DNA from 4 places in the Enterobacter cloacae complex sp. HYC042_NIDB genome. Region 1 is predicted to be linked to each of the others. Evidence: predicted binding sites of a transcription regulator. Region 1 holds the regulator's gene; each other region holds the start of a gene.
What was found. Region 1 encodes sigma-54, which starts transcription at its own class of promoters, with help from an activator protein. Its sites were predicted from a motif close to GTTGGCACANNTTTCGCTNT; they were not measured.
Positions count from the first base shown of each region.

Region 2: glnK (P-II family nitrogen regulator) is a predicted target of sigma-54. The motif match lies at 1,183-1,202, and genes of this name have one in related genera.
Region 3: norV (anaerobic nitric oxide reductase flavorubredoxin) is a predicted target of sigma-54. The motif match lies at 1,004-1,023, and genes of this name have one in related genera.
Region 4: hypA (hydrogenase maturation nickel metallochaperone HypA) is a predicted target of sigma-54. The motif match lies at 895-914, and genes of this name have one in related genera.

Region 1 covers NZ_CP109650.1:4,373,878-4,376,079, forward strand. The annotation lists gene lptB (LPS export ABC transporter ATP-binding protein) at 1-114, shown strand, start outside; gene rpoN (RNA polymerase factor sigma-54) at 162-1,595, shown strand; gene hpf (ribosome hibernation promoting factor) at 1,618-1,905, shown strand; gene ptsN (PTS IIA-like nitrogen regulatory protein PtsN) at 1,988-2,202, shown strand, end outside.
Region 2 covers NZ_CP109650.1:1,299,613-1,301,814, reverse strand. The annotation lists gene amtB (ammonium transporter AmtB) at 1-758, opposite strand, end outside; gene glnK (P-II family nitrogen regulator) at 794-1,132, opposite strand; gene OKF39_RS06135 (SmdB family multidrug efflux ABC transporter permease/ATP-binding protein) at 1,353-2,202, opposite strand, start outside.
Region 3 covers NZ_CP109650.1:3,886,339-3,888,540, reverse strand. The annotation lists gene norV (anaerobic nitric oxide reductase flavorubredoxin) at 1-957, opposite strand, end outside; gene norR (nitric oxide reductase transcriptional regulator NorR) at 1,145-2,202, shown strand, end outside.
Region 4 covers NZ_CP109650.1:3,905,031-3,907,232, reverse strand. The annotation lists gene hypB (hydrogenase nickel incorporation protein HypB) at 1-512, opposite strand, end outside; gene hypA (hydrogenase maturation nickel metallochaperone HypA) at 516-866, opposite strand; gene hycA (formate hydrogenlyase regulator HycA) at 1,078-1,542, shown strand; gene OKF39_RS18665 (4Fe-4S dicluster domain-containing protein) at 1,616-2,202, shown strand, end outside.

The sequences.
Region 1 (2,202 bases):
GAACGCGCGTATATCGTGAGCCAGGGCAATCTGATCGCTCACGGTACGCCGCAGCAGATCCTCGAAGACGATCATGTTAAGCGCGTCTATCTTGGGGAAGACTTCAGACTCTGATAGGGTAGAGGTAACGTAACGCCGAACCGGAGAAAAATGCTCTGAACATGAAGCAAGGTTTGCAATTAAGGCTCAGCCAACAGCTGGCGATGACGCCGCAGTTACAGCAGGCAATTCGTCTGTTGCAACTGTCCACCTTAGAACTCCAGCAGGAGCTCCAGCAGGCGCTGGACAGCAATCCCCTGCTGGAGCAAGCCGATCTTCATGACGAGGTAGATACCCAGCAGTCACAGGACACAGAAGCGCTCGACACCGCGGATGCACTCGAACAAAAAGAGATGCCGGACGAGCTTCCGCTGGATGCCAGCTGGGATGAAATCTATACCGCCGGGACCCCTTCCGGCACGCGTGCAGACTACCAGGACGACGAGCTACCGGTCTACCAGGGCGAAACCACCCAGTCGCTGCAGGATTACCTGATGTGGCAGGTAGAGCTTACCCCCTTCTCCGATACCGACCGCGCCATTGCCACCTCGATTGTCGACGCCGTTGATGACACCGGTTATTTGACCGTCACGCTGGACGACATTCTGGAAAGCATGGGCGATGAAGAGATTGAGATTGAGGAGATTGAAGCGGTACTGAAACGCATTCAGCGCTTCGATCCGGTCGGGGTGGCCGCGAAGGACCTGCGCGACTGTCTGCTGATTCAGCTTTCTCAGTTCAGTAAAGAGACGCCGTGGCTCGACGAGGCACGCTTAATCATCAGCGATCATCTGGATCTTCTGGCTAACCACGATTTCCGCACCCTGATGCGCGTCACGCGCCTGAAGGAAGAGGTGCTGAAAGAGGCGGTAAATCTGATCCAGTCCCTCGATCCGCGTCCCGGTCAGTCGATCCAGACCAGCGAACCCGAGTACGTTATCCCGGACGTGCTGGTCAGAAAACACAATGACCGCTGGGTCGTTGAACTGAACTCTGACAGCATCCCTCGCCTGCAAATCAACCAGCAGTACGCCTCCATGTGTACCAGCGCGCGCAACGACTCCGACAATCAATACATTCGCAGCAATCTTCAGGAAGCGCGATGGCTGATCAAGAGCCTGGAGAGCCGGAATGATACCCTGCTTCGCGTGAGCCGCTGCATCGTCGAACAGCAGCAGGCCTTCTTTGAGCAGGGCGAAGAGTATATGAAGCCGATGGTGCTGGCGGATATCGCCCAGGCCGTCGAGATGCATGAATCCACTATTTCCCGCGTTACTACGCAGAAGTATCTGCACAGTCCGCGCGGTATTTTTGAGCTTAAGTATTTCTTCTCCAGCCACGTGAACACCGAGGGTGGCGGCGAAGCCTCCTCAACGGCGATTCGCGCCCTGGTGAAGAAGTTGATCGCCGCGGAGAACCCCGCGAAGCCACTAAGTGACAGTAAGTTGACCACCATGCTGTCCGATCAGGGTATTATGGTGGCACGTCGTACTGTTGCGAAGTATCGAGAGTCTTTATCCATTCCGCCGTCTAACCAGCGTAAACAGCTGGTCTGACACAACCGATAAGGAAGACACTATGCAGCTCAATATCACAGGACATAACGTCGAGATTACTGAGGCTTTACGTGACTTCGTGAACGCTAAGTTCGCGAAACTCGAGCAGTATTTCGAAAGGATCAATCAGGTCTACGTTGTGTTAAAAGTGGAGAAAGTGACTCATATCTCGGATGCAACCCTGCATGTTAACGGGGGTGAACTCCATGCCAGTGCGGAAGGGCAAGACATGTACGCGGCTATCGACGGCTTGATTGACAAGCTTGCGCGACAGCTCAATAAACATAAAGATAAACTGAAACAACACTAATTGTCCGGGCAGTTAACGGGTGCAGGACGGCCTGTTGTGAAACACAACGGGCCATTTGTACAGTTAGCGCTTAGGTGAAATTATGATGAACAACGATTCCGCTCTTCAACTGAGCAATGTCCTTAACCAGGAATGTACCCGCAGTGCCGTTCACTGCCAGAGCAAAAAACGTGCGCTGGAGATCATCAGTGAATTGGCTGCAAAACAGCTGGGCCTGCCGCCGCAGGTGGTGTTCGAAGCCATTCTGACCCGTGAAAAGATGGGCAGTACCGGTATCGGCAACGGCATCGCGATCCC
Region 2 (2,202 bases), 1.7 Mb from region 1:
AAGGCCAGCGCGGCGATTTCGTTCGCGGCACTTGCGGAGCCGGCGTTGAAGCCGAACCAGCCAAAGTAGAGGATAGCCGTACCGGTAAACACCATCGGCAGGTTATGCGGTTTGAACGCCTCTTTACCGAAGCCCACGCGTTTGCCAATCAGGTATGCGCCCACCAGACCCGCTACCGCGGCGTTGATATGTACAACGGTACCGCCCGCAAAGTCCAGCGCGCCGTGCGTTGCCAGCAGACCACCGCCCCAGACCATGTGCGCAATCGGCACATAGGAGAGGGTCAGCCAGACCACCACGAAGATCAGAACGGCAGAGAAACGGATGCGCTCCGCCAGCGCGCCCACAATCAGCCCGACGGTAATGCAGGCGAACGAGCCCTGGAACGCGACGTGGATGTACTGGTAGAAGCTGCCCATCAGCGCGGTCAGCTCAATATTTTTCAGCATTACCCAGTCGAAGTTACCAAAGAAGGCGTTGCCGGTTCCGAAGGCCAGCGAGTAACCGTAAACCACCCACAGCACGCAGACCAGCGCGAACGTCACGGCAACCTGCGTCAGCATGGAGAGAACGTTTTTGCCGCGGATCAGGCCGCCGTAGAACAGCGCAATGCCCGGGATAGACATGAACAGCACCAGCGCGGTGCTGATCATCATAAAGGCGTTATCGGCTTTGTCTGCCACGGCAGGAGCAGCCAGCGCCAGGCCCGGCAGCAGTGCCAGCGAACCCAGACCCGTTTTAAGTGTTGCTATCTTCATTTTCTCGATCCCTATCACTGTGTGCCAGGCGTTATTTACAGTGCCGCTTCGTCAGATTCGCCGGTACGAATGCGAATGACGCGCTGCAGTTCGGCAACGAAAATTTTGCCGTCGCCAATTTTGCCGGTGTAGGCCGCTTTGCTAATCACATCAATCACTTCATCAAGCTGATCGTCAGCAATCGCGACATCAATTTTTACTTTTGGCAGAAAGTTAACGCTGTATTCCGCCCCGCGATAAAGCTCGGCATGACCCTTCTGACGACCAAAGCCTTTCACTTCGGTGACAGTCAGTCCCTGAATACCCATTGAGGACAATGCTTCACGCACGTCTTCCAGTTTGAATGGTTTGATTACCACCGTAACCAGCTTCATAGATCCCCTCCAGTCAGAATTCGGTAATGGCCGCAGCTCACGCAGAAGGTATTGCAAGGGGTGTGCCAGAAATGAAATGGAGGGAGAAAAGCGGTGCGACGAGCGTTATGCCGTCTTCCTTAATGAACCGGCGAAAAAAAACGCACCATGTCGGTGCACGGTGCGTTTCAGTATTGCACCAACAGGAATGACTGTTAGCGCGTTGCTTTGTTTTGGTGCATCAGGCGCTGAGCGACTCTTCCTCGCGCACGCTGGCCGCGAGCTCTTCGCCCGCCAGCTGAAGCTGATACATCTGCCAGTAACGCCCTTTGGCTTCCAGCAGCTCACGGTGCGTCCCGCGCTCCACGGCTTGTCCACGATGCAGCACCAGAATGGTATCGGCATCGACAATGGTGGAAAGGCGATGGGCAATCACCACCAGCGTCGTATGGTCGCGTACCGCGGCCAGCGCCTGCTGGATAGCCTGCTCGGTGCCGGAGTCAATGCTGGCCGTCGCTTCATCCAGAATCAGCACCTGCGGGGTTTCAATCAGCACCCGCGCCAGCGCGAGAAGCTGCTTTTGCCCAACGGAGAGGTTGTTTCCCTGCTCGCCCAGCCGGGTATTAATCCCGTCGCTAAACCCGCGCGCAAGGTCTGCCAACTGCACTTTTTCCAGCACCTCCCATACCTGCTCCTGAGAGTAGTCTCGCCCCAGGGTCACGTTGGCGTAGAAGGTATCGGCCAGGACGACCGGATCCTGCTGCACCATCGCGACGCCTTTACGCAACACGTTGTGGCTGAGAGACGCGAGCGGGCGTCCGTCGAGGCGGATTTCGCCTTGCGTGACCGGGTAGTAGCCCATCAACAGGCTGGCGAGCGTGCTCTTGCCGCTTCCCGTATGTCCCACCAGCGCCACGAAACCGCGCGAAGGGACATCCAGCGTAATGTCCTGCAACACCAGCCGGTCTTCGCGATAGGCAAACGAGACGTTATCAAAGGCAATGGCGCCGCTTTGCAGAGGTCGCTCGTCATGACCGTAGGCCTGGCGCGGCCTGTCCATCAGCTCAAACACGCGCTCGCCGGCGACGACC
Region 3 (2,202 bases), 490 kb from region 1:
CATCACGTTATTCATGGTGGATGTACCCACCAGCACGCCCTTGGAGCGGAAGACGTTGGTCAGGATTTCGTTTTTATCGCTACGCGCCACGTTGAAGATTTTCACCGCCACGTTCGGGTCAACTTCGTTGATGCCCTGGGCAATCGCGTCCGCCATCATGCGGGTGTTGTTGGACATGGTGTCATAGAAGATGGTGATGCGGTCTTCCTGGTAATCCGCCGCCCATTTCAGGTACAGCTCGACGATCTGGGTTGGGTTTTCACGCCATACCACGCCGTGGGAGGTCGCAATCATATCTACCGGCAGGTTGAAGCCAAGGATCTCGGTGATTTTTGGCGTGACCAGACGGCTGAACGGAGTCAGGATATTGGCGTAGTAGCGCTGACACTGTTCGAACAGCTCGGTCTGATCCACTTCATCATTGAACAGACGTTCGTCGCAGTAGTGCTGGCCGAAGGCGTCGTTGCTGAACAGCACCGCGTCGCCGGTCATGTAGGTCATCATGCTGTCCGGCCAGTGCAGCATCGGGGTTTCGACGAAGATCAGCTGCTTGCCGTTGCCGATATCCAGCGTGTCGCCGGTTTTTACGGTGTGGAAGTTCCACTCCGGATGATGGTGGTGGCCGTTAATTGAATCAATGGCGTTGGTGGTGCAGTAGATTGGGGTATCCGGAATGTGGGACATCAGCTCGGTCAGCGCCCCGGCGTGGTCCTCTTCCGCATGGTTGATGATGATGTAGTCGATGTCATTCAGGTCGATTTCACCGCGCAGGTTCTGCACGAACTCACGGCTGAATTTATGATCGACGGTATCAATCAGGACGTTTTTACCTTCGCGGATGAGATAGCTGTTGTAGCTGCTGCCGCGCAGCGTTTTGTATTCCGTCCCGTGGAAATCGCGCACTTCCCAGTCACGTTGACCCACCCAATGAATGTTATTTTTAACCAGAATAGACATAGCAACCTCAACTTAATACAGCGTTTTTAAATAAGATGGTTTGCTTATATCAAGTTGCGTGCCAACTTTTTAAATTATTAATATTCAATAAGTTGTGATTTAATGCCCCATAATGAGTAGTCATTATGACTATCCTAAAAAGAGTCAATATGACATTATGCATTGTCAAAATGACAGTGAGGCAGGCATGAGTTTTTCCGTAGACGTGCTGGCGAAGATCGCCATAGAACTGCAAACCGGTATCGGCCATCAGGACCGCTTTCAGCGCCTGATCTCCACGCTGCGCCACGTGCTGGATTGCGATGCGTCGGCGCTGCTGCGTTACGAAGGGCGGCAGTTTATTCCGCTGGCTATCGACGGCCTGGCGAAGGACGTACTCGGGCGGCGCTTTACGCTGGAGGGCCACCCGCGTCTGGAAACCATCGCCCGCGCGGGCGACGTGGTGCGTTTCCCGGCAGACAGCGATCTGCCCGATCCGTACGACGGCCTGATTCCGGGGCAGGAGAGCCTGAAGGTGCACGCCTGTATTGGCCTGCCGCTGTTCGCCGGGCAGAATCTGATTGGCGCATTAACCCTCGACGGCATGTCGCCGGATCAGTTCGATACCTTCAGCGACGAAGAGCTGCGCCTGATTGCGGCGCTGGCCGCTGGAGCGCTGAATAATGCGCTGCTGATAGAGCAGCTGGAGAGCCAGAATATTCTTCCCGGCAGCCCGGCGGCGTTTGAGCAGGTGGCGCATACGGAGATGATCGGCCTTTCGCCCGGCATGGCGCAGCTCAAAAAAGAGATTGAGATTGTTGCCGCGTCCGATCTGAACGTGCTGATCTTCGGAGAGACCGGTACCGGTAAGGAGCTGGTGGCGAAGTCCATCCACGAAGCTTCGCCGCGCGCGGTCAACCCGCTGGTGTACCTCAACTGCGCGGCGCTGCCGGAAAGCGTGGCGGAGAGCGAACTTTTCGGTCACGTCAAAGGGGCGTTTACCGGGGCCATCAGCAACCGCAGCGGCAAGTTTGAAATGGCCGATAACGGCACGCTGTTTCTTGATGAGATTGGCGAGCTTTCCCTTTCACTTCAGGCCAAGTTGCTGCGCGTATTGCAGTACGGCGACATCCAGCGCGTGGGGGATGACCGCAGCCTGCGGGTGGACGTGCGGGTCCTTGCTGCGACCAACCGGGATCTGCGCGAAGCGGTGCTGGCCGGGCAGTTCCGCGCCGACCTGTTCCATCGCCTGAGCGTGTTCCCGCT
Region 4 (2,202 bases), 470 kb from region 1:
GCAATCATCTGCGCATCCAGGTGGCAGCCCTTGCCGGTGTTAACCTGGATGGCGGGCGTCCCGGTTTCGCGGATGCGCGCCGCGTCGTTAACGGTTTGCTGATCGCCTTCGATCACCGCGCAGGAGACGCGTTCGTTCAGGCGCTTGAGCGTTTCGGTCAGCATCGTGGTTTTACCGGAGCCGGGGCTGGAGACCAGGTTGAGCACCAGCTGTTGACGGGCCGCAAAGCGGGCGCGGTTGCGGGCGGCAAGCTGGTTATTTTTGTCCAGCACGTCGATCTCCACCTCCAGCATCTGGCGCTGGCTCATGCCCGGCGCGTGGGTGCCCGCTTCGCCGTGGCCGTAATGCAGGTCGCCCGCGTCGGAACGCTGCGGCGCAAAGGTGATGCCGGTCAGGGCCGCCGCAGGACGCGGGGCAGGGGAAAAGGGCGCGGAGCGAAACGCGGAGTGGGGACGGTGTTCATCCCCTTCTATATACAGGTTGCCTTCGGCGCAACCGCAGGTGCTACACATACATTACTCCTTCTCAATTTCGAGGCGTTGGATCTGCATACCGTCATCCGCCACGATGCGAAGACCCGTGCTCTGACACTGCGGGCAGCGCTGAACCTTTGATGAGAGCAGGGTGACGTACTGCTGACACTGCTCGCACCAGCACTCTGCCTGCTGCTCTTCAATATGCAGCGCGCAGCCTTCCGCCAGCGTGCCGCGGCACACCAGCTCAAAACAAAAGTTCAGGGCGCTGGTCTCGACGCAGGAAAACGCCCCGACCTTCAGCCAGACGCCGGTGACGCGCTTCGCGTGGTTTTGCACTGCCTGCTGTTCGATAAGTTCCAGAGCCCGCTGGCAGAGGGTGATTTCGTGCATGACGCCTCCTCAATGATTTGCGCCAGTAAATGCAATAACGGTGCCAGCTTGATTTGCGTTACGGCGTGACGATGTCAGCGCTGTCGAAATGACACGTCGACACGGCGGCGTTGACAGTGTCTTTTTTGATAAAAATCATTCAAATCAACACATTAAAAACTGGCACGGAATCTGCTTAACAGCCGCTATCTCCATTAACCGGATACCTTCTATGACTATTTGGGAAATTAGCGAAAAAGCGGATTACATTGCGCAGCGCCACCAGCAGCTTCAGGATCAGTGGCACCTCTACTGTAACTCTCTGGTTCAGGGGATCACCCTGTCAAAAGCCCGACTGCATCATGCAATGAGCTGTGCAGCGCAGGGGGATATGCGCTTTGTCCTGTTCGGTCATTTCACGGTCTTTGTGACCCTGGCAGACAGCTTTAACAGCCACACCATCGAGTACTACGTTGAGAATAAAGAGGGTGAAAAACAACGTATTGCGCAGGCGCAGCTGATGGCCGATGGCATGGTCGACGGCTACGTCAGCAACCGCGATCGCCAGCAGGTGCTTGAGCACTATCTGGAGAAAATCGCGCCGGTTTACAACGGTCTCTACGCCGCGGTTGAGCACGACTTGCCGGTCGACCTCAAACAGCTCGTCGTGGGAAAGGCCCCCGCAAATCTTGCCTGATAACCGAATGTCGAAAAGTGTCGATGAGACAGTTTTTCGTCGTCAAAAATGACCATCACCAGAGGATTGCCCGGTGAACCGTTTTGTAATTGCTGACTCGACGGTCTGTATTGGCTGTCGGACCTGTGAGGCGGCGTGTTCGGAAACGCACCGCCTGCACGGGCTGCAGTCCATGCCGCGCCTGCGCGTCATGCGTAATGAGAAAGAGTCTGCCCCGCAGCTCTGCCACCACTGTGAAGATGCCCCTTGCGCGGGCGTCTGTCCCGTCAATGCCATCACCCGCGTCGATGGCGCGGTCCAGCTGAACGAAAGCCTGTGCGTGAGCTGCAAGCTGTGCGGCATCGCCTGCCCGTTCGGTGCCATTGAATTCTCCGGCAGCCGCCCGCTGCATATCCCGGCGAACGCCAATACCCCGAAAGCGCCGCCTGCGCCACCGGCTCCGGCACGCGTGAGCACGCTGCTGGACTGGGTGCCCGGCATCCGCGCTATTGCGGTGAAGTGCGACCTGTGCAGCTTTGACGAACAGGGCCCGGCCTGCGTGCGGACCTGCCCGACCAAAGCGCTGATCCTGGTTAACATCCGCGATATCGCCCGCACCAGCAGGCGCAAACGCGAGCTGACCATTAATACCGACGTCGGCGATCTTTCGCTTCTGCAGGT